Indioceanicola profundi: one gene and its partner. The protein of the gene in region 1 binds, or shares a complex with, the protein of each later gene. Links are inferred from orthologs where the notes say so. Each region holds a gene or a part of one and is shown in the gene's direction. Other genes may lie near its edges.

What was found.
Region 2: the proteins of dapF (region 1) and DOL89_RS11155 are in contact, whole or in part, in a solved structure (PDB 5YGU), measured with the Escherichia coli proteins. The link is inferred for Indioceanicola profundi from one-to-one orthologs.

The regions. Positions count from the first base shown.
Region 1 is NZ_CP030126.1:3,400,420-3,415,166, forward strand. Bases 10,669-13,510 are described here. They hold dapF (diaminopimelate epimerase), read left to right. Parts: upstream 10,669-11,586; coding sequence 11,587-12,435; downstream 12,436-13,510. Other genes in these bases: cysE (serine O-acetyltransferase), read right to left, coding at 10,669-11,405; mtaB (tRNA (N(6)-L-threonylcarbamoyladenosine(37)-C(2))-methylthiotransferase MtaB), read left to right, coding at 12,432-13,510. Outside these bases: DOL89_RS16230 (queuosine precursor transporter), read left to right, coding at 1-695; tRNA guanosine(34) transglycosylase Tgt, read left to right, coding at 805-2,004; DOL89_RS16240 (diguanylate cyclase), read left to right, coding at 2,109-3,017; DOL89_RS16245 (acyltransferase family protein), read right to left, coding at 3,051-4,184; DOL89_RS16250 (PRC-barrel domain-containing protein), read right to left, coding at 4,512-5,054; DOL89_RS16255 (ABCB family ABC transporter ATP-binding protein/permease), read right to left, coding at 5,115-7,019; DOL89_RS16260 (hypothetical protein), read left to right, coding at 7,177-7,377; upp (uracil phosphoribosyltransferase), read left to right, coding at 7,469-8,119; lepA (translation elongation factor 4), read right to left, coding at 8,174-9,976; DOL89_RS16275 (DUF2147 domain-containing protein), read left to right, coding at 9,957-10,553; more of cysE, read right to left, coding at 10,566-10,668; more of mtaB, read left to right, coding at 13,511-13,769; signal recognition particle-docking protein FtsY, read left to right, coding at 13,769-14,747. UniProt on the Escherichia coli protein: Involved in the succinylase branch of the L-lysine biosynthesis and in the biosynthesis of the pentapeptide incorporated in the peptidoglycan moiety. Catalyzes the stereoinversion of LL-2,6-diaminopimelate (L,L-DAP) to meso-diaminopimelate (meso-DAP).
Region 2 is NZ_CP030126.1:2,327,299-2,342,101, forward strand. What follows is about bases 11,570-14,467. They hold DOL89_RS11155 (RNA pyrophosphohydrolase), read left to right. Parts: upstream 11,570-12,730; coding sequence 12,731-13,204; downstream 13,205-14,467. Other genes in these bases: DOL89_RS11150 (indolepyruvate ferredoxin oxidoreductase family protein), read right to left, coding at 11,570-12,461; DOL89_RS11160 (VOC family protein), read left to right, coding at 13,305-13,685; DOL89_RS11165 (ferritin-like domain-containing protein), read right to left, coding at 13,688-14,467. In the rest of the region: DOL89_RS11105 (TrkH family potassium uptake protein), read right to left, coding at 1-1,215; DOL89_RS11110 (DUF2312 domain-containing protein), read right to left, coding at 1,556-1,819; DOL89_RS11115 (DUF1244 domain-containing protein), read right to left, coding at 1,925-2,224; DOL89_RS11120 (N-formylglutamate amidohydrolase), read right to left, coding at 2,296-3,126; pyk (pyruvate kinase), read left to right, coding at 3,377-4,816; DOL89_RS11130 (aromatic ring-hydroxylating oxygenase subunit alpha), read left to right, coding at 4,899-5,933; folB (dihydroneopterin aldolase), read left to right, coding at 6,007-6,468; DOL89_RS11140 (threonine ammonia-lyase), read right to left, coding at 6,492-7,736; DOL89_RS11145 (REP-associated tyrosine transposase), read left to right, coding at 8,440-8,805; more of DOL89_RS11150, read right to left, coding at 8,958-11,569; more of DOL89_RS11165, read right to left, coding at 14,468-14,506; atpC (ATP synthase F1 subunit epsilon), read right to left, coding at 14,652-14,803. UniProt on the Escherichia coli protein: Master regulator of 5'-end-dependent mRNA decay.

The DNA.
Region 1 (14,747 bases):
TCCTCCTGATGGGCCGCCTGTTCGGGGCCGCGGGCCTGTATCTCTACATCGCCGTGGCCGTGATCGGCGCGAATGTGGAGGTGCTGAAGCCTGTCCAGTTCGGCTTCTACGACCATCCGGTCGCCATGGGCACGGTGCTGTTCGGCTCGACATATCTCGCCACCGACATACTGACCGAGCATTTCGGGCGGGAAGCGGCGCGCACCTCGGTGTTCCTGGGCTTCGCGGCCTACCTGCTGTTCACGGTCTTCATGATCGTGACGCTGGGCTTCTCGCCCATGACTCCGGCGCAGGCTGGGGCGGAGATGGAATGGGCGCTGCCGATGCAGGACCATATCGCCGCCCTGTTCACCCCGGCCCCGGCCCTGTTCGCGGCCGGCATGACAGCTTACCTGACCAGCCAGCTCTTCGACGTCTGGGTCTACCAGCGCATCCGGGCGGCAACGGGCGGGCGGTATCTGTGGCTGCGCAACACCGGCTCCACCGCGATTTCCAGTCTGGTGGACAACATCGTCTTCAGCGTGCTGGCCTGGGTGGTCTTCGCCCCGACCCCGGTGAGCTGGGAAGCGCTGGTCTTCACCTACATCCTGGGCACCTATCTGATGCGCCTCGCCCTGGCCGTGCTGGACACGCCCTTCATGTACCTGTCCCGCCGGGCGCTGGGACGGCAGGTGGCGGGGACGGCGGCGCTTTAAGCAGGGGACGGGCCAAGCCCCGTCCTGTATGGTCCCGCACCGGCATCCTCCCTCCCCAAGGCGTCGCAATCCGCACCGAGCGACCTACGCATCTGGCAAGACCGATAAGATGACCTCCTATCCCGGCTTTTCCTTCGACATCACCCACCGCGATCCCGAGAGCCGCGCCCGCACGGGCCGGCTGGAGACGCCGCACGGGACCATCGAGACGCCCAACTTCATCTTCTGCGGCACCAAGGCCAGCGTGAAGGGTGTGACGCCGGAGCAGCTCCGGGCGGAGCAGACGGACATCATCCTGTCCAACACCTACCATCTGATGATCCAGCCCGGTGCGGACACGGTCGCCGCAATGGGCGGGCTGCACAAATTCATGGGCTGGGACGGGCCGATGCTGACCGACAGCGGCGGCTACCAGATCTTCGCCATGGGCCATGGCAGCGTGGCGGACGAGGTGAAGGGCCGCCGCAGCACCGCCCGCGAGAAGACCCTGCTGAAGATCACCGAGGAGGGGGCGACCTTCCGCAGCTACACGAACGGCGAGAAGCTGTTCCTGACGCCGGAGCGGTCCATCGACATCCAGCGCAAGCTGGGCGCCGACCTGATCGTGCAGTTGGACGAGTGCACGCCTTTCCATGTGGACCGCGACTACACCGCCCGCTCCATGCGGATGAGCCATCGCTGGGGCGACCGCAGCCTGGCGGAGTTCGAGCGCGGCGGGGGGATCAGCGCCAACGGCATGCCCCAGGCCATGTACGGCATCATCCAGGGCGGCATCTATCCGGACCTGCGCAAGGAAAGCGCTGAGTACACCGCCAGCCGGCCCTTCTTCGCCACTGCCGTGGGCGGAAGCCTGGGCGCGCACAAGGACCAGATGGTGGAGGTGGTGGCCATGGCGATGCCGCATGTCCATCCCGACCGGCCGGTCCATCTGCTGGGCATCGGCGGCATCGTCGACATCTTCGAGGGCGTGAAGCTCGGCATCGATACTTTCGACTGCGTCAGCCCCACCCGCATCGCCCGCCATGGCTGGGCCCTGATGCCCGGCGCGAAGGGGGAGCGGCTGAACCTCCGCAATGCCCGGTTCCGCGAGGACCCGGCCCCTATCGATGAAAGCTGCGGCTGCCACGCCTGCCGCACCTACAGCCGCGCCTATATCCACCATCTGCTGAAGGCAGGGGAGCTGCTGGCCATGTCGCTGGTCAGCCTGCACAACATCCACACCATGAACCGCCTGATGCGGGACGTGCGCGAGGCGATCCGCACCAATACGCTGGAGGAGGCGAGGCGGCGCTGGGTGTGGCAGGGGTGACGCACCTCCGCAGCCGGAGCGGTGCATCGCTCCGATAGAGTATGAATTAACCCAAAATCGCGCTAAACTGGATGGGTCAGCATTCGACAAGGACCTGATCCGTCATGTCCAGCCCCGTCCCGCACAGCAGTTCCAGCACGGCCGCCAGCCTGGGCCCCGTGGTGGATGAACATCTGCGCTGGTTGACCCGCTGGCACCGGGCGGTGTTCTTCCATGCGGAGTCCGGCCTGCCGGGCGTGGAGGCGGTGACGCCGCCCACGGCCTTCCTGGATTGGGTCCGCCGCATCCGCGACACCGAGTTGACGGAGCAGCCGGCGGTGGACCGGCTGGTCCATCTGCACGAACAGCTTCACCGCATGGCCCGGCTGATGCTGGCCCGCACGATCGAGGGCGACCGGCTGACCCTGCCGGCGTACGAGTCGGTGGTGGAGAAGTTCGAGGATTTCATCGCCCAGTGCCGCCGGTTCGAGAAGGCGTTCAGCATTGCCGGCAGCGGCATCGATCCCTTGACGGGCCTGCGCAACCGCACTGGCATGCATGAGGAGCTGGAGCGGGAACTGAACCGCTTCCGCCGCATGGGCAGACCCTTCTGCGTGGCCCTGTGCGACCTGGACAAGTTCAAGTCGGTCAACGACACCTACGGGCATGAGGCCGGCGACCGGGTCCTGATGGCCGCCGCCGGGGCCATCAACCGCGGCATCCGCAGCTTCGACGAGGCTTTTCGGATGGGCGGCGAGGAAATCCTGATCCTGCTGAAGGACACGACCGCGCCGGAAGCGCTGTTCGTGCTGGAACGCCTGCGCGCCGACCTGGAGGCGCTGCCGGTGCAACTCGCCGACGGCGGCACCCTGCACGTCACCGCCAGCTTCGGCTTGGCCGAAGCAACCCTGCATACGCCGCTCGAAGAGCTGGTGGACCAGGCCGACCAGGCCCTCTACCGCGCCAAGCGCACCGGACGGAACCGGGTGGTCTGTCATGGCGAGGCGGATCTGGTGGCAGCCGACGCCGGCTGAGCAGGCCCCAGACAGCCTGGGCGGAAGAAGCCCTTACGCCCGGAAGGACAGGCCGGCGCCGGGCCTGTGGGTGCGGAGCCAGTGGCGGGCGGGCACTTCGACCAGCCGGTAGCTCGCCGCGGAGACCGCCAGAAGCAGGGTGAAGAAGACGGCGTAAAGCGCGATCTCGGCCAGATAGCCGGGGGAGCTTTCCTGCCCCGGGAACCACGCCTGCAACAGAGCCCACATCACCAGCAGCAACGGCCAGTGCAGCATGTAGGCGGCATAGGAGATGCTGCCGAGCCAGACCAGGGGGCGGGAGCCGAAGACCCGCCCCGCGGACCCGCGGTTGCCGGACAGTCCCGCCACCAGCAGCGCCATCGCCGCCACGGTCAGCTCGTCATGGACGCCGTGATGCATCAGCAGCGCCACCGTGGCGCCCGCAAGCACGCAGCCGGTATCGGTCTGCACCAGCCGCAGCCAGCGCGCGCCGCTCCGCCATTCGCGGAACAGCCAGATGCCGAGAATGAAGGAGGGCAGGCAGCGGACCACGCCGAAATCATGGTGCAGATTCAGTCGCCCCTGTCCCAACCCCTCCGCCAGCAGGGTCAGCGTGCCGATGCAGGCGGCCGGCAGCACCATATGCCAGCCCCGCGGAACCAGCATCACCAGCGGCACAAGCCAGGGGAACAGGGCGTAGGCCGCGGCCTCCGCGCTGATGGACCAGGACGGCACGTTCCAGCAGAGCCCGTCTGTGACCCCCCAGGCGTTCAGCAGCACTACGGAAGCCGCCAGATTGCCGGGATCATAGCAACGCCCGACCGACCTGTTGCCGCCTTCGACCATCCCGGTGGCGACCAGCCCGATCAGCAGCGCCAGCGTGGCGATGTGGAGCGGATAGACCCGCGCGAACCGCGCCCACCAGAAGCCCCGCACCCGGTTCCATCGGACGGGTCCGTCCAGGAACTCGCCCGCATGGACATGGGCCAGGATGAATCCGCTGAGCACGAAGAAGAGGTCGACCCAGAGATATCCCTTCTGGATCAGTTGCGTCCCGCCAAGCCACGGCACTTCGAACCATGGTCCGAAGTGTTTGAAGTGCAGCAGCGCCACCAGCAGGGCGGCAATGCCCCGCAACCCATCCAATGCCGCCAGCCGGTCCGCCATGATCTGGCGCGGTGGCTCCATGTTCGCGTCCTCCGCTGTGGGCGCGGGAAGCGCCCAGGCGGGTCCTCGTGCCGGCTTCCGAATGCGTTTCGCGGCCGGCCTTCTATGCAGGTCCCTGTAGAATGAACGTGGCGGGGAGGCGCGCATTCCCGGCCCAGGGACCATGTCACAGCGGGAAATGGGGGAGCGCCGCACCCCGTTCGGGACCGGCGCTGCGTTTCAAAGCGCGGCAGGCGCTCTGCAGGCCGCGTGAGGCGGCTCCGAAAAGGTGGTGGCCGCGGCGACCGGGACATGAAAAAGGGCCGGCTCCCGGAGGGACCGGCCCTTCATGCGCGCGGATGTGCGGCGTTACTGGATGCCCAGGACCTCGGCCACGGTGCCCTGGTCGTCGTTGATACGCTCATCGCCGTCCATGCGGGAATACTCCCGGAGCTCCTTGGCCTGCTGCTCGGTCAGCGGCAGGCGCAGGCCCTGCTCCGTGCGCTCGAACATGTGGAGCGGCACCAGGACCTCCTGGTCGTTCCAGTTGAACCAGCCGTCATCCACCTCCAGCACGGCGAACACCTCGCCGTTCCGGCGGATCAGCTCATCGATCTCGCCGATCTCGGCCCCTTCGGCGCTGTAGACGTCCATGTCGTCCAGATCGTCGAGGTCGATGTCGGCGATCCCCGCCTGAAGCCCCTGGGGAGAGGCTATGGCCGTGCGGTCGTCGCCCACGGTGTCGGGCGTCATGGCGGGGTCGGTGGAGGTGCCCTGCGGCGTGGTCACCGCCGGCGCAGCCGGCCGGGCTTCCAGGGGCGGGGTGGCGTCGGTCTGCGCCAGGGCCTGGCCGCCGAGGAGAAGCGCGCCTGCGGCGGCGCCCAGCAACAGGGTGCGGTTCATGCCTAGCATGCTGATTTCCTCCGGTTTTCCGTTGGGATTGCCCTTCTCAACCATCCCCGACCGGAATCGTCACGCTGGGCCGGCCTCCTCCGCCGCGGCGTCTTCGGCCGCAATTTCCGGAGCGCCGTCGGCGTCGCGCTTGCCGGCGGCCTGTTGCCGGGCCCACAGCGCCGCGTAGGCCCCGCCGCGGGCCAGCAGGCCGTCATGGGTGCCGCGCTCCACGATGCGGCCGGCATCCAGCACGATGATCTCATCCGCATCCACGATGGTGGAAAGGCGGTGGGCGATCACCAGTGTGGTGCGTCCGCGGCTGGCTTCCGTCAATGCCGCCTGGATTTCCCGTTCCGTATGGGTGTCCAGCGCGCTGGTGGCCTCGTCCAGGATCAGGATGGGCGGGTCCTTCAGCAGGGTCCGGGCAATGGCGACGCGCTGCTTCTCGCCTCCCGACAGCTTCAGGCCCCGTTCTCCCACTACTGTGTTCCAGCCGTCGGGCAGGGCGCGGATGAAGTCCAGGATCTGGGCGCTGGCTGCCACCCGCTCCACCTCCTCGTCCGAGGCTCCGGGGCGGCCGTAGGCGACGTTGTAGCGGATGGTGTCGTTGAACAGCACCGTGTCCTGGGGAACGATGCCGATGGCGGCGCGCAGGGAATCCTGCCGCACCTCGCGGATATCCTGGCCATCGATCCGGATCGAGCCGCCGGTGACGTCGTAGAAGCGGTAGAGCAGGCGGGACAGGGTGGATTTGCCCGCCCCGGTCGGCCCCACCACCGCCACGGTGCGGCCGGCGGGTACGGTGAAATCGATGCCCTTCAGGATGGGACGGCGCTGATCGTACGCGAAGAAGACGTCCTCGAACCGGACCTCCCCGCCCAGGGTGCGCAGGGGCTGTGCTCCGGGCGGGTCCTGCACCTCCCGGTCCACCTGCATCAGCTCGAACATCTTCTCCATGTCGTTCAGGGCTTCCTTGATGCCCCGGTAGACGAAACCGAACAGGTTCAGCGGCTGGTAGAGCTGCAGCAGATAGGTGTTCACCAGGACGAAGTCGCCGATGGTCAACGTGCCCGCCACGATGCCGCTGGCCGCCATCCACATCACCACCACCACGCCTACGGCGATGATGAAGCCCTGTCCCACATTCAGCAGGGACAGGGAGGACTGGGTACGGACAGCCGCGTTCTCATAGGCGTGCAGGGCTTTGTCGTACCGCTCCGCCTCGAACCGCTCATTACCGAAATACTTCACCGTCTCGTAGTTCAGCAGCGTGTCGATGGCCTTGGCGTTGGCCTTGGTGTCGGCTTCAAGCATCTGCCGGCGGATGCGGGTGCGCCAGTTGGTCACGGTGATGGTGTAGGCGATATAGCCGGCCACCGTGACGAAGGTGGCCAGCGCGAAGCGCCAGTCGAACATCCGCCACAGGATCACCGTGACCAGCGCGATCTCCAGCAATGTGGGCAGCACGTTGAACAGCATGGTGGACAGGATGCTGTCGATGGCGCGGGTCCCCCGCTCAATCACCCGGGACAGGCCGCCGGTCTGCCGCTCCAGATGGAAGCGCAGGGACAACGCATGCAGATGGCGGAAGGTGTTCAGCGCCGCCTGGCGCATGGCGCGCTGGCTGACCCGCTCGAACACGGCATCGCGCAGCTCCCCGAAGCCCAGGGACAGCACGCGGGCCAGGCCATAGGCCAGGATGAAGCCCACCGGGATGGCCACAGCGGGATTTTCCGCCGCCGTGCGGGCCAGATCGCCGCCCTCTCCCGACAGGGCATCCACCGCGCCCTTGTAGAGGATCGGAATGACCACGTTGGCAGCCTTGGCGATGGCCAGGAACAGCAACGCGGTCACGACCCGCGCCTTGATCGATCCCTGACCCTGCGGCCAGAGATAGGGCAGCAGGGAGCGGATGGTCCCGATCTCCCCCAGGCGGTTCACGTCGGGGCGGGCATAGGTGGTCGGCAGGCCAGAGGGGCGCATGGGCGGGAAACTTCGCTTCGTTCGTCTTTGTCAATCCACTCCAAAGCTAGGGGCGATGTCGCCATGGGCAAAGCCCTCTCGTCCATTGTGGGAACGCAGGGCTGCCCCGTCCGGTTAAGGAAGCGAGATGCAGAACGCTTTCGGGAAAGGGGCAGAGATGATCCGGAATCACCCGACCATGCCGCAGCGCCGGAACCGCGCGCGCGCCATAGCCGTCACCCGCCAGGGTCGGGAGGCCATGCTGGCCCGTGCCGCGGCGCTCGGCGCGACGCTGTTGCTGGGCCTCGCCGTCGTCACCGCCGGGCAGGTGGAGGCGCAGGAGGCTGCTCCCGTGCCGGCTGCGGTCGTTGCGGCGTAAAACGCCGGAGGACGGCAACGGGAGCGGCTGACGTGGCGGGAGCGATCCGCTATCGTGCGGCAGGACCGACCATTTCGACTGCCGGGCGGACATGCGCACCCATCACGATCATCCGAACCTGTTCATCCTGGATCACCCGCTGATCCAGCACAAACTGTCCCACATGCGGGACAAATCGCGCTCTACCATGGGGTTCCGCCAGCTTCTGCGGGAAATCGCACTGCTGATGGGATACGAGATCACCCGCGACCTGCCCATGACGACGGAGCGGATCGAGACGCCGCTGGTGTCCATGGACGCCCCGGTGATCGAAGGGCGCAAGCTGGCCGTGGTGCCGATCCTGCGGGCCGGGCTGGTGATGGCCGAAGGGCTGCTGGAGCTGGTGCCGGCCGCGCGCGAGGGCCATATCGGCCTCTACCGCGATCATGAGACCAAGCGGCCAGTGGAATATCTGGTCAAGCTGCCGGACCCGGCCGGCCGCATGTTCATCCTGGTCGATCCGATGCTGGCGACCGGCTATTCCGCCGCGCATGCGGTGGACGTGCTGAACCGTCACGGCGTGCTGGATGCGCAGATCCGCTTCATGGCGCTGGTCTCGGCGCCTGAAGGGGTCCGCGTCTTCCATGAGGCGCATCCCAACGTGCCGGTCTTCACAGCGGCGCTGGACAGTCATCTGAACGAGAACGCCTACATCGTCCCCGGCCTGGGCGATGCCGGCGACCGGCTGTTCGGCACGAAGTAACGGACCGCTGAAGCAGGAACGGGGAGCGCTGTGCCGGCGCTCCCCGTTTCCGTTCTACTCCTGCCCCATGCGCAGGGCGGCGATGAAGGCGCTTTGCGGGATTTCCACCTCGCCGAACTGGCGCATGCGCTTCTTGCCTTCCTTCTGCTTGTCCAGAAGCTTGCGCTTGCGGCTGATGTCGCCGCCATAGCACTTGGCCAGCACGTCCTTGCGCATCGCGGCGATAGTCTCGCGGGCGATGACCCTGGCCCCGATGGCGGCCTGGATCGGGATCTTGAACATGTGGCGGGGGATCAGGTCCTTCAGCCGCTCCACCAGCTGGCGGCCGCGATATTCGGCCTGGGTGCGGTGGACGATCATGGACAGCGCGTCGACCGGTTCGTTGTTCACCAGGATCGACATCTTGACCAGGTCGCCCTCCCGATACTCCTCCAGCAGATAATCGAAGCTGGCATAGCCGCGGGAGATGGATTTCAGCCGGTCGTAAAAGTCGAACACCACCTCGTTCAGCGGCAGCTCATAGACCAGCATGGCCCGGCCGCCGACATAGGTGAGGTCCTTCTGGATGCCGCGCCGCTCGGTGCAGAGCTGCAGCACGCCGCCTAGATACTCGTCCGGCAGCATGATGCTGGCCTTGATCCAGGGCTCCTCGATCCGGTCGATCCGGATGGGATCGGGCATGTCGGCCGGGTTGTGCAGCTCCTTCACCGTGCCGTCGGTCATGTGCATGCGGTAGACGACCGATGGCGCGGTGGTGATGAGGTCCAGGTTGAACTCGCGCTCCAGCCGCTCCTGGATGATCTCCAGATGCAGCAGGCCCAGGAAGCCGCAGCGGAAGCCGAAGCCCAGCGCGGCACTGCTCTCCATCTCGAACTGGAAGCTGGCATCGTTCAGCGCCAGACGGCCCAGGCTGTCGCGCAAATCCTCGAAGTTCGCGGCGTCGGCCGGGAACAGACCGCAGAACACCACCGGGATGCTGGGCTTGAAGCCGGGCAGCATGCCGGTCGCCTGCCGCTTCTCATCCGTGATGGTGTCGCCCACCTTGGTATCGCGGATGTCCTTGATGGCGGCGGTGATGAAGCCCATCTCGCCCGGCCCCAGCCGGTCGATCTGCATCTTCTTCGGCCCGAAGATGCCGACGCGGTCCAGTTCGCGCGTGGCGCCGGTCGCCATGAAGCGCACCTTCTGGCCGGTCCTCAGCTCCCCGTTCATGACGCGCACCAGCACGACCACGCCCAGATAGGGGTCGTACCAGCTATCCACGATCAGGGCCTGGAGCGGGGCGTCCGCATCGCCCTTGGGCGGCGGCAGGCGGGTGACGATCGCCTCCAGCACGCCTTCGATGTTGATGCCGGACTTGGCCGACACCTCCACCGCGTCGGAGGCGTCGAGACCGATCACGTCCTCGATCTGTTGCTTCACACGGGGGATGTCCGCCGCGGGCAGGTCGATTTTGTTCAGGACGGGCACGATCTCATGGTTGGCGTCGATGGCCTGATAGACGTTCGCCAGGGTCTGCGCCTCGACGCCCTGTGAAGCGTCTACCACCAGGATGGAGCCTTCGCAGGCGGCAAGGCTGCGGGAGACCTCATAGGCGAAGTCCACATGGCCCGGCGTGTCCATGAGGTTCAACTGGTAGGTCTTGCCGTCCTTGGCCTTGTAGTTCAGCCGGACGGTCTGCGCCTTGATGGTGATGCCGCGCTCCCGCTCGATATCCATGTTGTCGAGCAGTTGCGCCTTCATCTCCCGCGCCTCGATGGCGCCGCAGAATTCGATGAGCCGGTCGGCAAGGGTGGACTTGCCGTGGTCGATATGGGCGATGATGGAGAAATTGCGGATGTGGGACAGGTCGGTCATGGAGCGCGGTCACCTCAAAGGACCGCAGGAACATAAGGCCGCGGCGCATGCGGTGCAACGTCGGCGCGGCGGATGGGCGGCCCGCGCCGCTTCGCGGCTGCTCTGCGCGCCCCTTCTCGCCCTGCTGGCGGGACTTCTTCCGGCCTCCGCCCAGGCCGAACCGCAGGTGCCCGCCGGCATCTGGATGAAGCCTGGCGGCAAGGCGGCGGTGGAGCTGTTCGCCTGTGAGGGCGGGAAGCTGTGCGGCCGGCTGATGTGGGCGCGCAAGAGCGTCTATCCCGAGGGCCAGACCAGGGACATCAACAATCCCGACCCCGATTTACGCAGCCGGGAACTGTGCGGAGCCGTCATCCTGTGGGGGCTGGAATGGGACGGCCCCGACACCTGGGAGGATGGCTGGGTTTACGATCCCTCCACCGGCAGCACCTATAATGCCCGGATCGTCATTGAGGGGCCGGAGACCCTGAATGTGCGTGGCTACAAATACGTGACCCTGCTGGGCAAGACCCAGACCTGGGCGCCTGCCCCGGACGATCTGGACCTCTGCACGCAGCCGATGACGGCGGAAGCCCGCTGATACGGGAGCAGGTCAGATGCCCGCCCCGTTCTCCATGAAGGCCGCTTCCGGCAGGGAGTGGTCCATGTTCAGGGCGGGAACTTCGTTGGCGCGGCGGCCGACGACGCGGGCGGGGACGCCGGCCACGGTGCTGTAGGCCGGGACCGGATGCAGCACCACGCTGCCCGCCCCGATCTTGGCGCACATGCCGACCTCGATATTGCCCAGGATCTTGGCTCCGGCCCCGATCAGCACGCCGTTGCGCACCTTGGGATGCCGGTCGCCGCACTCCTTTCCGGTGCCGCCCAACGTGACGCCCTGGAGGATGGAGACATCGTCGCCCACCACCGCCGTTTCCCCGATCACCACGCCGGTGGCATGGTCGATCAGCACCCGGACGCCGATGCGGGCATTAGGGTGGATGTCCACCCCGAACCGCTCCGCCACCACGCTCTGCAGATGGTGCGCGATCCAGTGGCGGCCGGCCTGCCAATAGTGATGGGCCACCCGGTGGGCCTGCAGCGCCTGCCAGCCCTTGAAGTGCAGGAAGGGATGAACCAGACCGGCGGCGGCGGGATCGCGGTCGCGCACGGCGGACAGATCCACCGCCGCGGCCTCCACCAGGCAAGGCTCGTCGGCCAGGGCCTGCCGGATCAGGTCGTACAGCGTGTTGGCCCCGACCTCCCCCGCCAGCTTGGCGGAGAGAAGGTCGGCCAGCGCGCCGTCCAGATCGTCATGGCGCAGAATCAGCCGCTCGAACAGGCGGGCCAGGGCAGGTTCCGCAAGGCCGCCGTCGAACGCCTCCCGCCGCATCTCCTTCCACAGGGGCGTGGGCGCCGCCCGATCGTCAATACGCGCTGCACAGGCCGGCATCGCCGCCTCCTCCCGAAAAACCTGGTCCCGGGCCTTCCCGCCGGGTTCAAACAGTTCTCATACCATATTGGCGCGCGCAGTGCCCATCGTCACAGGAATGCCCCAATCCTCCCGGCGCATTCCCGCCCCGCCGCCAGCGCCCGTTTACCTTCACCCCCGCATCGCCATATAAGGGCGCATCATGGCGCGCCGATTTTTGAAAATGCACGGGCTGGGCAACGACTTCGTTGTTCTCGATGCCCGCGAGGACCGGTTTACCGTCACGCCTGCGCAGGCCCGCGCCATCGCGGACCGTCGCACCGGCGTCGGCTTCGACCAGCTTATCCTCATCGAACCGCCCCGCAACGCGGGCGCGGACGCCTTCATGCGCATCTTGAATCCGGATGGCAGCGAAAGCGGCGCCTGCGGCAACGCCACGCGCTGCGTCGCCCGCCTGCTGGCGCGCGAGGCCGGGGCAGAGGCCGTCACAATCGAGACCACTGCCGGCCTGCTGGCAAGCCGCGAGAATGCGGATGGCAGCGTCACCGTCGATATGGGCCCGGCCCGGCTGGACTGGGACCGGATTCCGCTGGCGGAAGCCGTGGACACGCTGAACGTTCCCCTGTCCGCCGGCCCGCTGCACGGGGCCACCTGTGTGAACATGGGCAACCCGCACGCCGTGTTCTTCGTGCCGGATGCGGAGGCCGTGGACCTTGCCGCCCTGGGGCCGGGGCTGGAGCACCATCCCATTTTCCCCGAGCGCTGCAACATCGAGGTGGCGCAGGTCCTGTCGCCCGAACTGATCCGCATGCGGGTGTGGGAGCGCGGGGCCGGCATCACCCGTGCCTGCGGCACCGGCGCCTGCGCCGTGCTGGTGGCGGCCGCCCGCCGCGGCCTGACCGGCCGCAAGGCCACCATCCGGCTGGACGGCGGCGACCTGCGTATCGAGTGGCGCGAGGACGGCCATGTGCTGATGACCGGCCCGGTCGCGACCTCCTTCACCGGAGAGCTGTCGGACACGCTGCTGGCCGTGGAAGAGGTGGCGGCATGACCGAGGCCACGCAGTTGCGCGAGCGCGAAGACATCCACGCCGATGGCGAGGGCGGGCCGCCGGTGATCGAGCAGGATGGCGCCGGCCCCACGCTGGTCACCTTCGGCTGCCGCCTGAACGCCTATGAGTCGGAGGTGATGCGCAACCATGCGCGCGCCGCCGGGCTGGACGATGTGGTGATCGTCAACACCTGTGCCGTCACCTCGGAGGCGGAGCGGCAGGCGCGGCAGACCATCCGCAAGCTGCGCCGCGACCGGCCGGAGGCGCGGATCGTCGTCACCGGCTGCGCCGCCCAAGTGAACCCGGACAGCTTCGCCGCCATGCCGGAGGTGAGCCATGTGCTGGGCAACGACGCCAAGCTGACCGCCCAGCCCTGGGCCGATTTCGGCGCCGGTGCGACCGAGCGGGTGCGCGTCAACGACATCATGTCGGTGAAGGAAACCGCCGGCCACCTGATCCAGGGGATGGAGGGCCGCGCCCGCGCCTTCGTCCAGGTGCAGAATGGCTGCGACCACCGCTGCACCTTCTGCATCATCCCCTATGGCCGGGGCAATTCGCGCAGCGTGCCGATCGGGGAGATCGTGTCCCAGGTCCGCGCCCTGGTGGAGAGCGGCTACCGCGAGGTGGTGCTGACCGGCGTGGACGTCACCAGCTACGGCCCCGACCTGCCGGGCAAGCCCACGCTGGGCCAGATGGTGCGCCGCCTGCTGGCCCTGGTGCCGGAGCTGCCGCGCCTGCGCCTGTCCTCCCTGGATGCGGTGGAGATCGACGACGACCTCTGGCGCCTGATCGCGGAGGAGCCGCGGCTGATGCCGCATCTGCATGTGTCGCTCCAGGCCGGGGACGACATGGTGCTGAAGCGGATGAAGCGGCGGCATCTGCGCGCCGACGCCATCCGCTTCTGCGCCGAGGCGCGCCGCCTGCGCCCCGACATGGTGTTCGGGGCCGACATCATCGCCGGCTTCCCTACCGAGACGGAGGAGATGTTCCAGAACTCCCTCCGCATCGTGGAGGAGTGCGGGCTGACTTGGCTGCACGTCTTCCCCTACAGCCCGCGCCCCGGCACCCCGGCCGCCAGAATGCCCCAGGTGCCCGGCCCCGTCCGCAAGGAGCGTGCGGCGCGGCTGCGCGCGGCGGGACAGGCCGCCGTGGCCCGCCATCTGGCCGCACAGGTCGGCGCCATTGCCGACGTGCTGATCGAAAAGGGCCGGACCGGCCGCACCCCCGGCTTTGCCGAGGTGCGGGTGGATGGCGATCATGCCCCCGGCACCATTGTCCGTTGCCGCCTCACCGGCGTTGACGGGGACAGGCTCACCGCTGTGGTCGAGGATTGATGTTCGACTGGTTCCGCAAGAAGAAGCCCGAAGCGCAGCCGAAACCGGAAGAGGCCAAGCGCCCGGAAGAGCAGGCCCCCGCCACGCCGGCGGAGGAGCATGACATTGCCGCGCCGGAGCAGGAGCAGACTCCGGCCGGGACTGCTGCTCCAGTCGTCACCCCGGCGGAAGCCGAGGCCCAGGAGTCCCGAGCGCCGGAGCCTGCGGCTCTGGGTCCCGACCTTCGCGAGGACGACGGGGAAGGTGCGGATGGCACCGTTGCTGCCGACGACACCCCCGAAGTCACGCCCGAGCAGGCCGGCTTCGTTGCGGAACCGGAACAGGTCGCCCCGGCGCCCGCCCCGGCACTGCCCGAGGATGAGGACCGGCCGGAGAAGAAGAGCTGGTTCGCCCGGCTGAAGTCCGGCCTTTCCAAATCCACCTCCCGCCTGACGGAGGGCATCACCGGCATCTTCACCAAGAAGAAGCTGGATGACGAGGCGCTGGAGGAGCTGGAGGAGCTGCTGATCCGCGCCGATCTGGGCCCGGTCACGGCGGCCAAGCTGACCGCTGGCCTTGCCAAGACCCGCTTCGGCAAGGAGGTCAGCCCGCAGGAGGTGCGCGAATATCTGGCGGAGGAGGTCACCAAGCTGGTGCAGCCGGTGGCGCAGCCGCTGGTGATCGACGCCGCGAAGAAGCCGCACGTCATCCTGGTCGTCGGCGTCAACGGCACCGGCAAGACCACCACCATCGGCAAGCTGGCCCGCCAGCTCACCTCCGAGGGCAAGACGGTATGGATGGCCGCCGGCGACACCTTCCGCGCCGCCGCCGTCAGCCAGCTCAAGATCTGGGGGGAGCGCACCGGCTGCCCCGTTGTCTCCAAGGACACCGGCGCCGATGCCGCGGGCCTTGCCTATGAGGCGCTGGAGCGGGCGCGCGCGGCCAAGGCCGACGTGCTGCTGATCGACACGGCCGGCCGGCTGCAGAACAAGGCCGGGC
Region 2 (14,803 bases), 1.1 Mb from region 1 along the record:
CAACCCGACGAAGACGAAGACGAAGCTCATTACCGAGATGATGACGTCGCTGTCCACGGGCTTGCCGTTATAGGTCAGCGCCAGGACCCGGCGCGGACTGAACAGCCGATTGATCTGGGTGCGCAGGGCCAGCCACAGAATCTCATACCGGAACATCTTCACGCTGCCGGTGGTGGACCCGGTGCAGCCGCCGATGAAGAACAGCAGGAAGAACAAGGTCACCGGCCCCGGCCCCCACAGCGTGTAATCGCCCAGCGCATAGCCGGTGGTGGTGGCGATGGATACGACATTGAAGGAGGCATGGCGCAAAGCCTGCTCCACTTCCAGTCCGGCCTCGACATGCAGATAGGCGGTCAGGGCCAGGCTGATGGTGACCAGCAGAATCAGGAAATGTCGGACCTGACTGTCCCGGAGCAGCGGCACGGCATCTCCCCGGACCAGGGTGATGTAGCGGACGAACGGCAGGCTGCCTGAGATCATGAAGACGATCAGAATCCAGTGCACTGCCGGTTCCTCCCAGTAGGCGGCGGAGGCGTCCTGGGTGGAGAAGCCGCCGGTCGCTACCGCCGTCATGGCATGGTTCACGGCGTCGAACACGCTCATGCCCGCAAATACCAGCAGCACCGCGCAGACTACGGTCAGGGAGAGATAAATCCAGCCGAATCCCAGCGCCAGATCGGTGGCGCGCGGCATTGCCTTGTCCGACTTGTCGGAGGATTCGGAGCGGAAGAGCTGCATTCCGCCGACCCGCAGGAAGGGCAGGATGACAATGCCCATCACCACGATTCCGATGCCGCCCAGCCATTGCAGCAACGACCGCCAGAGCAGCAGCCCCGGCGGCTGGTTGCCCAGCCCCGTCATCACCGTCCCGCCGGTGGTCGTCAGGCCCGACATGCTTTCGAAGAAGGCATCGGCAAAGCCCAGCCGCGCCTCGGAGAACATGAAGGGCAGCGAGCAGAACAGACAGACCGATACCCAGGCAGCGGTGGTCAGGACGAAGGTCTGCCGCAGGTTCAGGCTGATGTCCGCCTGTCGGTTCGTCAGCATCAGCAGCACGCCGAAGAACAGGGACAGCGCCGAGGACACGCCGAACACCTGCCAGTCGCTGTGGCCGATGGCGAGATCCACGGCCAGAGGCGCCAGCATGGCCACTGAAAGAACCAGCAGCAGGCAGCCGATAACGTAGAAGATCGGGCGGACGTCCAGGACGGCCATGGAACCCCGGAATGAAGTGAACGGAACCGGCATATCGGCAGATGCCGCTGGCAAGGGACAGTGCGCCACGGCGATGCCGGACGTAAAGACCCGGCATGCCTGCCAAGGCGGATGCCCCACCCCTCTCTTCCCCTACCCTCATAAGAGGTAGGAAGGCAAGCGTGGTGGCCTGTTCACGGTAAGGGGGCTTGCAACCGGCCCGCGGTAGGAAGGGCCGGCAGGTCCCGTAGTTCCGGGATTGAGCCCGAGCAGGTCTGCCATCCGGAAGCCTGCGGCCATGACAGGGCCGCAGGCTGGAAGCGGAAGGGCCGCGCCGGTTTTCCGGTGCGGCCCCTGTCCGTTATTCCATGCCGAGTGCGGCCATATACAGCTCCAGCAGGGCGTCGAGCTCCTGCCGGTCGTTCTTTTCCATCTTCCGGAGGCGGATGATCTGACGCATCACCTTGGTATCGAAACCGGTGCCCTTGGCCTCGGCGAAGATGTCCTTGATGTCGTCCTGGATACCCTTCTTCTCCTCCTCCAGACGCTCGATGCGCTCAATGAAGGAGCGCAGGCGCTCGCCGGCAATGCCGCCGACATCGGCGGTCGTCGGTGCCTCGGACATTCGTATTCCTCTTTCGGATGATCCCATGCAGGCCGGGGACCATATCCAGACGCGCCGCCCCGCGCAAGCTGAGTCCAAGCCTGCGCGGGAGACAAATGCGTGCCGTCAGTGCGCGCCCTGGCTGGACTTGGCGAAGGCCGCCTTCTGGGCGTCCGTGGCCTCGTTCTGGTGCTTGGTCTTCCACTCCTCGTACGGCATGCCGTAGACGATCTCGCGCGCCTCGTCGTAGCTCATCTCCAGCCCTTTCTCCTCCGCCGCGGCCCGGTACCATTTGGAAAGGCAGTTGCGGCAGAAGCCGGCCAGGTTCATCAGGTCGATGTTCTGCACATCCGACCGTTCGCGCAGATGTTGGACCAGCCGGCGGAAAGCGGCGGCCTCCAGCTCGGTGCGGGTCTTCTCGTCCATGTGGTCCTCCCAGGAATGACGGGCTTCAGCATATCGGCGGCCGCAGCGCGATGACAACGGGCGGCCCCCGGCTAATAGAGCCGCGTCTCACGCAGCTCCGGCCCCGCCAGGATGGGCTGGAACAGCCGGGCCAGTCGGCCGGCCCAGGCGGCAGCCTTCGCTTCCGTATCGATCAGGTCTTGCCGGATCTCCAGCATCACGGAGGGCAATCCGGCCGGCTCCGCATGGGTATTGATGGTGTAGCCCATAGCGCCGCGTGCGGTGTAGGGCTCATTGTCCCCGACCACCAGATCCCCCTCCGCCCTGAGCGCCGCCATCAGCGGCACGGCGATGCGCGGATCGCGGTTCCACAGAATGCCGATATGCCAGGGCCGGTCGAAACCCTCGGACAGCAGCCGTGGGGTGAAGCTGTGCACGCTGATGATGGCCGGCACCACGCCCCGCGCCCGGCATGTCGCCAGCCTCACCGCGATGCGGTCATGGTAGGGCTGGAACAGCGCCGCCAGCCGCTGCTGCCGGTCATGTTCGCTCAGGTTCGTGTTGCCGGGGATGACGGTATTATCGCTCACCGGCGGGATCAGCGTGGGATGGTCCAGCAGGCGGTTCACATCCACGACCAGCCGGGAATAACCGGACAACACGGCTGGTGCGTCCAGCAGACGGGCCAGTTCCCGCGTCACGTCCGCCGCCCCGATGTCCCAGCCGATGTGGCGCGCCAGCTCCGACTCGGGCAGGCCGAGATTGGCAAGGCGGCGCGGGACGCTGTTGGATGCGTGGTCGCAGACCAGCAGCGCGGGTGCGGCGCCGTCCGGATTCAGCTCCGTGACGGCGGGCGGATCGTCCGGGCCCAGCAGCGCGGGGACGGGCGGATTTTCGACGGTTCTGTCGGGGCTGTGCGGCATGAATCGGTTCTAGCGCACTCCGCCGCATCGCGGCAATCCGGCCCGCCGGATTGGCCGGCGTCAAATCCGCGCCACTCGTGTTGACCCATCCGGTTGCTTTCCCGCCCATGACCTGCATGATCGGGAGCGCTGCCGATTTGGTAACACAGCCATCATCAATTTCATGTAATTTCACTACATGACGGTACCGGCCTCGGTGCCCAAGAATGGGACCGAGCCCACCCGTCCCCCAGAGGAGGATGAGTTCCAGATGAAGCGCACCGCTACCGCCCTTCACCGTGAGCGACTGACCAAGATCGTCGCCACACTGGGACCCGCCTCCAGCAATCCGGAAATGATCCGCGCCCTGTTCCAGGCCGGCGCCGACGTGTTCCGGTTGAACTTCAGCCATGGCAAACAGGAGGAGCATGCCCAGCGCCTGGAGATGATCCGGGCGGTGGAGCAGGAGATGGGCCGACCGATCTGCGTCATGGCCGACCTGCAGGGGCCGAAGCTGCGCGTCGGCACCTTCCAGGAAGGCTCGGTCGCGCTGAAGCCCGGACAGAAGTTGCGGCTGGACCTTGATCGCACGCCAGGCGACGCCGCCCGCGTCTGCCTGCCCCATCCCGAAATCTTCGAGGCAATCGAGACCGGCACCGAACTGCTGATCGACGATGGTCGTGTGCGGCTGCGGGTCCTGTCCCATGGCGAGGGATATGCGGAAACGGAGGTCGTGGTCGGCAACAGGATTTCCGACCGCAAGGGCGTGAACGTGCCCAACGCGGTGCTGGGCATCTCCCCCCTGACCGAGAAGGACCGCAGCGACCTGAACTTCGCACTGGATATCGGGGTGGACTGGATCGCGTTGAGCTTCGTGCAGCGGCCGGAGGATGTGGCCGAGGCCAAGCGCCTGATCGCCGGCCGCGCCGCCCTGCTGTCCAAGATGGAGAAGCCGGCCGCCATCCAGCACCTGGAAGAGATCGTGGAGCTGTCGGACGGCGTCATGGTGGCCCGCGGCGATCTGGGCGTGGAGATGCCGCCGGAGGACGTTCCCAGCATTCAGAAGCGGATCGTGCGGGAGGCGCGCATGGCGGGCAAGCCGGTGATCGTCGCCACCCAGATGCTGGAAAGCATGATCAGCGCGCCGACCCCGACCCGGGCGGAGGCATCCGACGTGGCCACCGCGGTCTATGACGGCACCGACGCCGTGATGCTGAGCGCCGAAACCGCCGCGGGCCAGTACCCTGTCGAAGCCGTCGCCATGATGGACCGTATCGCCAAGCGGGTGGAGCGGGACCCGCTCTACAAATCCATCGTGGATGCCAGCCACCCGGACCTGGAGAGCACCACCGCCGACGCCATCACCGCGGCGGCCCGGCAGGTGGCGCAGACCATCAAGGCCGCCTGCATCGCCACATACACCACCAGCGGCTCCACCACCCTGCGCGCCGCCCGCGAGCGGCCGGACGTGCCGATCATCGGGTTGACCAGCCGGATCGAGACGGCGCGGCGGCTCTGCATGTCCTTCGGCGTGCATGCGGTGCAGACCTCCGACATCCACAGCTTCCCCGAAATGGTGCAGAAAGCCCAGCGGCTGGCGGCCGACGACGGGCTGGCGGTTGCCGGCCAGCGCATTGTCATCACCGCCGGCGTTCCCTTCGGCACGCCGGGCAACACCAACGTGCTCCGCATCGCCTGGGTCGAGGGCTGAACATCGTAGGCCGGGGCGTGACAGGCGCGGCATTTGATGCTTCAAAGCGTCGACCGCCCCCGCACCCCAGTGAGCATGTCCCGTGGCCGAGCCGAACTTCCTTCTCCAGGACATCTGGTACTTCGCCCTGCCCGGCCAGGAGCTGAAGCCGGGAACGATGCGGGCCAAGAGCCTGCTGGACCAGCCGGTGCTTCTGGGCCGCACTGCGGCGGGCGAGGTGTTCGCGCTGCGCGACATCTGCCCGCACCGGGGCATCCCGCTCTCCTGCGGCCGCTTCGACGGGCGCGAGGTGGAGTGCCGCTATCACGGCTGGCGCTTCGACCAGGGCGGAACCTGCACCGCCATCCCATCGCTGGTGGCGGAGCAGCAGATGGATGTCTCCCGCATCAAGGTGCGCCGCTATCCGGTGCGGGAGGTGCAGGGCAATGTCTGGATCTGGATGGGCGAGGGCGAGCCCGCGATGGAGCCGCCGCGGGTCCCGCACTTCGCCGACGGGCGGGGGGCGAACATGGTGCTGTCCATGGAGTTCCCCTGCTTCCAGGACCATGCGGTGATCGGGCTGATGGACCCGGCGCACGGCCCCTATGTGCACAAGAGCTGGTTCTGGCGCAGCGAGCGCACCATGCACGAGAAGGCGAAGGCGTTCGGGCCAGCGCCCTTCGGCTTCGTCATGAAGCGACACCGCCCCTCCTCCAACTCCGCCGCCTATAAGATCCTGGGCGGAGCGCCGGAGACGGAGATCCGGTTCCAGCTTCCCGGCATCCGGATCGAACACATCCAGGTCGGCAGGCACCATGTCTGCAACCTCACCACCGTGACACCGCTGGGGCCGATGGCGACGGAGGTGACGAACCAGATGTACTGGACCATGGGCTGGGCCAGCGCCGCCAAGCCCCTGCTCCGCCCCTTCGCCGCCAAGTTCCTGCGCCAGGACCGGGACGTGGTGGTGATGCAGCAGCAGGGGCTGCGCCACGACCCGTCGCTGATGCTGATCAAGGATGCCGACACCCAGGCCCGCTGGTACTACCAGCTCAAGAACGAGTGGGTCCGGGCCAGGGAGGAAGGGCGGGAGTTCCGCAATCCGGTCAAGGACGTCACGCTCCGCTGGCGGAGTTGACCCGGCCCGGGGCCGCCCGCACAACCCAGCCCACCGCCGCGGCGGCCTTGTTCCCTCCCTGGCGCGGTGCTAGATGCAGCGCACAATGAATACGCTCTTCGCCCGCATCACCGACCCGGCCGCCCGCCTGCCCGGCCAGCCGGCCCCGCAGCCGCAGCCGCAGCCTCTGGCCGCGCGCCCGCTGACCCGGCTGTTCGTCCGCGACCTGGTGGTGCCGGCGGTGGTGGGCATCTATGAGCATGAGAAGACCACGCCGCAGCGGCTGCGGGTCAATCTGGAGCTGGGCGTGCTGGACCGGGCCGCCGACGGGCGCGACGCCATCGGCGCCGTGGTCAGCTACGAGGACGCGCTGAAGCGGGTTGCCGCCATCATCGCCGAGCGGCATGTGAACCTGCTGGAGACGCTGGCGGAGACCATCTGCCGCCGCATGCTGGAGGATGGCCGGGTCCAGACCGCCACCGTCCGCCTGGAAAAGCTCGACGCCTTCCCCGAGTGCGCCGCCGTCGGCATCGAGATCACCCGCAGCCGCGGGTGATCCCCGGGGGCGGCCGCCCGCCCCTACTCCACCCCGCCGGCCAGCACCTTGACCTTGAACTCGCCCTTCTCCCGCAGGGTCTGAACCACCTTCTCGGCGTGCTTCTTCGACCGGCACTCGATGGTCAGGTCGATGTCGGTGGCCTTGACGGTGGCGGTGGTGAAGAGGCGCTGGTGCATGGCCTCGATGATGTTGCCGCCGGCCTCGCCCACCAGGCTGGTGATCTTGCCCAGCGCGCCGGGGCGGTCCGGCACCACGATGCGCACGGCGATCAGCCGGCTTTCGCGGACGAGCTGGCGCATGATCACCTGGGCCAGCAGGCGGCTGTCGATGTTGCCGCCGCAGAGCACCAGCCCGACCTTCTTGCCCTGGAACAGATGCGGGTGGTTCAGCACCGCCGCCAGCCCGGCGGCCCCGGCCCCTTCCGCCACCGTCTTCTCGATGTTGAGGAACAGGGCCACGGCCCGCTCCACCTCCTCGTCGGGGACCAGCACGACCTCGTCCACCAGGGCGCGCACGATCTCGGTGGTGAGCGCGCCCACCTTCTTGACGGCGATGCCCTCCGCGATGGTGTCGCCACCCACCTCGATGGGCAGGCCGCGCAGGGCCTGGTACATGGCCGGATAGGCCTCCACCTCCACCCCCACCACCTGGATGCCGGGCTTCAGCGCCTTGGCCGCGGTGGCGATGCCGGAGATCAGGCCGCCGCCGCCGATGGGCACCACCAGCACGTCCAGCTCGGGTGCCGCCTCCAGCATCTCCAGCGCCACGGTGCCCTGGCCGGCGATGACGTCGCGGTCGTCATAGGGGTGGACGAAGACCAGCCCCTCCTCCCGCGCCAGCCGCTCCGCCTCGGCCGCGGCCTCCACCAGCGTGTTGCCCATCAGCACGACGCGGGCGCCGTGGCCCTCCGTCAGCTCCACCTTGATGAAGGGCGTGCCCTCCGGCATCACGATGGTGGCGGGAATGCCGAGCCGGCCGGCATGGTAGGCGACGCCCTGGGCATGGTTGCCCGCCGACATGGCGATGACGCCCCGCGCCCGCTCCTCCGCCGTCAGCTTGCGCAGCTTGTTCAGCGCCCCGCGCTCCTTGAAGCTGGCGGTGAACTGGAGGTTCTCGAACTTCACCCAGATCTCCGCCCCGCAGATGTCCGACAGCGTGCGCGACGGGATGCAGGGGGTCGCCACCAGATGCGGCGCGATGGCCATTCGGGCCTCGCGGATATCGTCCAGTGTCACGGGGAGTGCGGTGGCGGCGGCGGTGGTCATGACGGATGTTCCAGATGAAACGACTGTTCCGGTTGACTTGGCTTAGCGCAAAGCGTGCGGTTTGACCATGGGGCAGCCGGCCGGGACCGTGCCACACGCCCCTTAACGCAACAAAGGCACCGCTTGACGCACCTAAGGCGACACTAACGCAACGCTTAACGCACCATGGGGAGGGCACCTACCCGATTGATTTCACAGCATATCCGGCCCTCAACGCACCTAAGGAGACGGGGGGCCGGGGGAGTCGCGTTAAGGCGGCTCCGGCGTGGCGGGGCTGACGCCCGGTTTTCACAACTCACCAAGACACGCCCCGCCGGGTGGCGGGGCGTGGGCAGGATGGCAGAGAATAGGAATGTTGTCACGGAAGAAGGATTGAGAAATGGGGAGATGGCGGTTGATACGCGTAGGTCGCATGGAGGCGAAGCCGTAATGCGACGGGTTCGGGTGCTTGGGGTGTCGCAATACGCCTTCGGCTTCTTGCGACCTACGGGTGGGTGAGATAGATTTGCATCTCTACTTATCCGGGGTGCGGGATGCGGTATCGCCGGGATCTGAGCGAGGGGCAGACCTTCTTTTTCACTTTGGTCTGTGCCGGTCGCCGTCCCGTCTTCCATGACCCGGCCCAAATCGGCCTGCTGCGGGATGTGATCCGGGAGGTTCGGGAGGAGCGGCCGTTCGACCTCGTCGCCATGGTGGTGTGGTCATGCCCGACCATCTGCATGCCCTGTGGTCCCTGCCGCCCGGCGATGCGGCCTATTCCAGCCGTTGGCAGGCCATCAAGAGCCGCTTCAGCCGCCGGTGCGGGCTTCCCCCTGCCGAGGCGACCGCGCAGACGGCGCGGGGTGGGCGAGGCATCTGGCAGAACCGGTTCTGGGAACACCGCATCCGCGACCAGGAGGATTGGAACCGCCACCTGGACTATTTCCACTGGAATCCCGTCAGCCATGGCCATGTCGCCCACCCGCGGGATTGGCCCTGGTCCAGCTTCATGAAATTCGTGAAGGCCGGGATTTATCCGGTGGATTGGATTCCGGACCAGCCGCCCCGGCCGTGGCGAGGTGAGCCGTAGGGGGCGGGGTGTCGGTGGGTGGGGTGTCGCAATTCGGCCTTTAGCCTTCTTGCGACCTACGGGATGCGATGATCCGTAGGTCGCATGGAGCGTAGCGGCATGCGACGCTCCGATTTACGGGACGCGATGAGCCGTAGAATGCGACGCCACGGTTACTCCGCCGCCTGGGCCACTGCTGTCGGCGGGGTGCGCCAGCGGGTGAGGAGTTGGGCTTCCTCGGCCTTGGCCTTTTCCAGATGCGCGTCCTTCACATGGCCGTAGCCGCGGATCTTCTCCGGGATGCTGGCGATGTCCACGGCCAGAGCGTGATTGGCGGGGGACAGGGCCGCCAACAGCTCCTCCACCACCGCGCGGTAGTCGGCGATGAGCTGGCGTTCCAGCTTCCGCTCCGGATTGCGGGCGAAGGGGTCGAGGCGGGTGCCGCGGAGGCGCTTCAGCTTGGCCAGGGCCTTGAACATCATCCAGGTGCGCGGCCCGAACTCCTGCTTCTTCAGATGGCCGGTGGCCGGGTCGCGCGGGGCGGTGGCCGGAGGGGCGAGGTGGAACTTCAGCTTCCAGTCGCCCTCGAACTGCGCCTTGATGCCGTCCAGGAATTTGGTGTCGGTGTAGAGGCGCGCCACCTCGTACTCGTCCTTGTAGGACATCAGCTTGAAGAGGTAGCGGGCCACGGCGCGGGTCAGGTCGGTGCGGCCGGGGGTCTTGGCCGCCTCCGCCGCCTGCACCTTGGCCACGAAGTCGCCATAGGTGCGGGCATAGGCGGCGTCCTGGTAGCCGGTCAGGAACTCCACCCGGCGGGCCACCATCTCCTCCAGCGTTTCGGAGAGCTTGCGGTGGGCGTGCAGGCCGGCGGGGCCCTCATCCTTCGGGAAGGCGGCGTCCTGCACAGCCTTCAGGTCCAGCGCCGCGCGCCGGCCCCAGCGGAAGGCGTCGGTGTTCATCCGCACCGCCGCCCCGTTCATCTCGATCGCCCGCTCGATGGCCTGGGCGGAGACCGGGATCAGCCCCTGCTGCCAGGCGTAGCCCAGCATGAAGAGGTTGGTGGCGATGCTGTCGCCGCAGAGCGCGGTGGCGATTTTCGTGGCATCGAGGGAGGCGACCTGGTCGGTGCTGCCGGCGGCGCGGGCGATGGTGGTCACCAGATTGTCGGCGCCGATGCGGGCATCGGGGTTGGTGACGAAGGCGGCGGTCACCGCCTCCGCCGTGTTGACCACGGCGCGGGTGTGGCCGGCCCGCAGCTTGGACAGGCTGTCGGCATTGGCCGCCACCACCACGTCGCAGGCCAGCAGCACGTCGGCCCCGCCGGAGACGATGCGGTTGGCGTGGATGTCCGTGGGCTTCTCCGCGATGCGGAGATGGCTGGTCACCGCCCCGCCCTTCTGCGCCAGGCCGGCCATGTCCATGGCGGTGAAGCCGCGGCCTTCCAGATGCGTCGCCATGCCGATGATGGCGCCGATGGTGACCACGCCGGTGCCGCCGATGCCGGTGACCAGGATGTTCCAGGGCTTCTCCAGCGTGGGGATCGCGGGCTCCGGCAGTTCCATCTCCGCCGCGGCCCCGCCCTTGGCGGCGGGCTTCGGCTTGCGGAGCTGGCCGCCCTCCACCGTCACGAAGCTGGGGCAGAAGCCCTTCAGGCAGGAATAATCCTTGTTGCAGGAGGACTGGTCGATCTGGCGGCGGCGGCCGAACTCCGTCTCCACCGGGACCACGGAGAGGCAGTTGCTCTGGGTGGAGCAGTCGCCGCAGCCCTCGCACACCAGTTCGTTGATCACCACGCGCCGGGCGGGGTCGGGGAACTTGCCGCGCTTGCGGCGGCGGCGCTTCTCCGCGGCACAGGTCTGCTCATAGATCAGCACGGTGACGCCGGGCACCTCGCGCAGGTCGCGCTGCACCTGGTCCAGCTCGTCGCGGTGGAAGATTTTGGTGCCGTGGGGCAGGCCCTGGCCCATCCCGTACTTCTCCGGCCCGTCGCTGACCACGACGATGCGGGCCACACCCTCGGCATCCAACTGCTGGGCGATGTCGTGGACGGACAGGGTGCCGTCCACCGGCTGGCCGCCGGTCATGGCGACGGCGTCGTTGTAGAGAATCTTGTAGGTGATGTTCACCTTGGCCGAGACGGCGGCGCGCACGGCCAGGATGCCGGAGTGGAAATAGGTGCCGTCGCCCAGATTGGCGAAGACGTGGCTGTCCTCCACGAAGGGCGACTGGCCGATCCAGTGCACCCCCTCCCCGCCCATCTGGGAGAACACGTCGGTGTTCCGGCCCATCCAGGTGACCATGTAGTGGCAGCCGATGCCGGCGAGGCCGCGGCTCCCCTCCGGCAGGCGGGTGGAGGTGTTGTGCGGGCAGCCGGAGCAGTAGAAGGGCGCCCGCACCACCGTGGCCGCCGCCGTGGTGCGGTGGAGCTGGGCCTCGATCGCCTCCAGCCGGCGGGAGAGATGCTCGTTAGGGCCGTATTTCAGCAGCCGCTCGGCGATCGCCTTGGCGATGTCGATGGGCGACAGCTCCGCCTTGGCGGTGAAGAGGGGGCGGCCCTCCTCATCCTCCTTGCCGACCACATAGGGGCGGCGGTCCCAGTTGTAGAGCTGCTCCTTGATCTGGGATTCCAGGACGGGGCGCTTCTCCTCCACCACGATGAGCTGCTCGGCCGGTTCGGCGAAGGCGCGGATGCCGCTGGGCTCCAGCGGCCAGGCCATGGCGACCTTGTAGATGCCGAGGCCGAGGTCCTTCGCCATCTCCTCCGGCATCTCCAGCTCATCCATCGCCTGGCGGACATCCAGGTAGGACTTGCCGATGGTGACGATGCCGAGGCGCGGCCTTTCATGCCCGAAGACGACGCGGTCGATCCGGTTGGCGCGGGCGAAGGCCTTGGCCGCGCCCAGCTTCCAATCGATCATCCGCGCTTCCTGGATCAGCGGCGTGTCGTGCAGGCGGATGTTCAGCCCGCCGGGCGGCAGCTCGAAATCCTGCGGGATCACAATGTCCAGGCCCAGCGGATCGATGTCGACGATGGCCGTGGTGTCGATGGTGTCGGCGACGGTGGTGAAGCCCACCCAGGTGCCGGCATAGCGCGACAGGGCCCAGCCGATCAGGCCGAGATCCAGGAATTCCTGCACCCCGGCCGGATTGATCACCGGCAGGAAGGCATGGATGAAGGCGTGGTCGGACTGGTGAGGCAGGGTTGACGACTTGCAGGCATGGTCGTCGCCGGCGAAGGCCAGCACGCCGCCATGGCGCGACGTGCCGGCGAAGTTGGCGTGCTTGATGGCGTCAATGGAGCGGTCCACGCCCGGCCCCTTGCCGTACCAGATGCCGAAGACGCCATCCACCTTGGCCCCGCCCCACAGATTGACCTGCTGGCTGCCCCAGACGGCGGTGGCGCCCAGCTCCTCATTCACGCCGGGCTGGAAATGGATATTGCCATTCTTCAGGAAGCGCCGCGCCTGCCACAGCGCCTGGTCGTAGGCGCCGAGGGGCGAGCCGCGATAGCCGGAGATGAAGCCGCCGGTGTTCAGGCCGGCCGCCATGTCGCGTTGGCGCTGGAGCATGGGCAGGCGCACCAGCGCCTGGGTGCCGGTCATGTAGACCCGGCCCTTTTCGAGCGCGTACTTGTCGTCCAGGGACACGGTTGCGAGCTGCTTCGCGGCCTGCGCCATCACGTTTCTCCCCATCCGTTTCGGGCCGGTCACCCTTGGTCACATGGGCGATGCTAACCATGAAAATAGGTCAATGCTACTGACATATTTTCTGTCCGAAGCAGCGCAGCAAAGTGGTGGGATCGTGCATGGCATCGGCCCGATATGTCGCGATGTTGCTGCCGCAGTGCGAAGGTGCGGTGCGGGAGGATTTTCGCTGGATTCGAGCCCTGAAAATCGAGCCCTGCTGGTGTAGATTGGCCTGCCCTTTCCGTTGAGCCGAGCGCGCGATGAAGATCGATCCCGAACTCCTTCCCTACCGCCCCTGCGTCGGCATCATGCTGATCAACGACCAGGGGCGCGTGTTCGTCGGGCGGCGGAAGGATACGCCGGATGCCTGGCAGATGCCCCAGGGCGGCATCGACGACGGTGAGAGCCCGCGCGAGGCGGCGCTGCGGGAGCTGGAGGAGGAGATCGGCACGGCCAAGGCCGAGATCGTGGCCGAGAGTGCCGGCTGGCATCGCTACGACCTGCCGGGGCATCTGCTGGGCAAGGTCTGGGGCGGGCGCTTCCGGGGGCAGGAGCAGAAATGGCTGCTGTGCCGTTTCACCGGCGGGGATGATGATATTGACCTCGCCACCGCGCATCCGGAGTTCGATGCCTGGCAGTGGGTGCATCCGGACGATCTGATCCGGCTGATCGTGCCCTTCAAGCGGCAGATCTACCAGGCCGTGGTGGAGGAGTTCCGGCCGCATCTGCCGTAGGGCGCGAGGAGCGCAGCGGATTACGACGGTTGGTCGAGCCGGCAGGAAGTCGTCGCAATGCGCTGCGCTTCTTGCGACCTACGGACTGTGAGGGTTCCGCATGCCGTTCCGCGTCATTAGCCTGAACCATGTCCAGATCACCGTGCCGCGGGCGGCGGAGGCGGCGGCCGTGCGGTTCTACCGGGACCTGCTGGGGTTGCCGCAACTGGTTGAGCCTACGGCACGGGAACGGCAGGAGGGAACGTGGTTCCAGTTGCCGGGGTTCCGGATACACCTGACAGCGGAGGATGCCGGTGCTGCTGGAACCGGAGCCAGCAGGCGTCATGTCTGCCTGGCGGTGGACGATCTGGCAGCCTGCCGCCGCGCCATGGACCGGTCCGGGATCGAGATGCTGCCCGATGAGCGGCCGATCCCCGGGGTGGAGCGGTTCTTCGTCCGCGACCCCGGAGGCAACCGGCTGGAGATCATGCAGGGAACCTGAGCCTACGCCGCGTCGGCAAAGCTCTCAGCCTTCTTGCGCATGCGGCTGTAGGCGAACTTGGCGGCCATGTCGTGCAGCCAGCCCTGCGGCTTCAGGCCGGAGGCCTTGAAGACCATGGCCACCATCCGGTCGAGATGGTGCGGCTTGTAATAGCTGTAGGCGCGGCGGCAATAGGCGGCGAAGGCCTGCTCCCGCACATAGGGCGCGTCGCCGTTGTTGGCGGCGTGGTAGGCGAAGGACAGCTCGTCATCCTCCGTCTCGTTAATGCGGGACAGGGCGACGCGGAGGCGGCCGAAGCGGCCCAGCCCTTCCTTGTCCAGATAGCGCTTCAGATGGTCGTAGAAGAGCTTGTAGTGGCGCAGCTCGTCCGCGGCGATGCGGCGGCAGATCTCCTTCAGCACCGGCTCGTCCGTGGCCTCGCCCAGGGCGGTGTAGTAGCTGGAGGTGCCAGTCTCCACGATGCACCGGGCCACCAGTTCGCCGGAGCGGTTGCCGCGGGCGGATTCCGTGGCATTGGTGTCGAGCTTGTAGCCGTCGCGGAAGCGCTGGACGGATTCCTGGAAGTTCCAGGACGGGTCCACCGCCTCGCCCCAGCGGCCAAGCGCCTCGCCGTGCTGGACCTCTTCCACGGCCCAGTCGCGGGCGACCTGCTGGAAGGCGGGATCGTCGTGGAAGATGTTGCACAGCAGGTCGGCATAGATATGGCCGTTGTACTCCACCAGTGCCGCGGCCTTGCAGACCTTCAGGATATCGGCATCGACCTTCGTGGGGTCGAGCTGGTCCCAGGGGAGCCCGTCTACCGTCCAGTGCGTGTACGCCATCTCTGCCTACGCTGTTTCGTGCTGTCCATGAACGGATCAGGCGGACGGCCCATGGAGAGCCGCCCGCCCGGTCGCTGTCAGAAGATTGTCATGTTACGGCCGGGATGCAAAGGCCTTCCGGCCATCACACGCCACCCCGCATGCCTCAGTGCGCCACCGGCTGGCCGGTGATCAGCTCGAGCTTCGTGGCGGCGGCGTCGATCTTCGCAAGGATGCCCTTACGCTCCGTCTCCGTCTTGGCCGTTTCCAGATCCTCGCGAAGGTTGGAAATCTGGCGCTCCAGATCGGCGCGGTCGA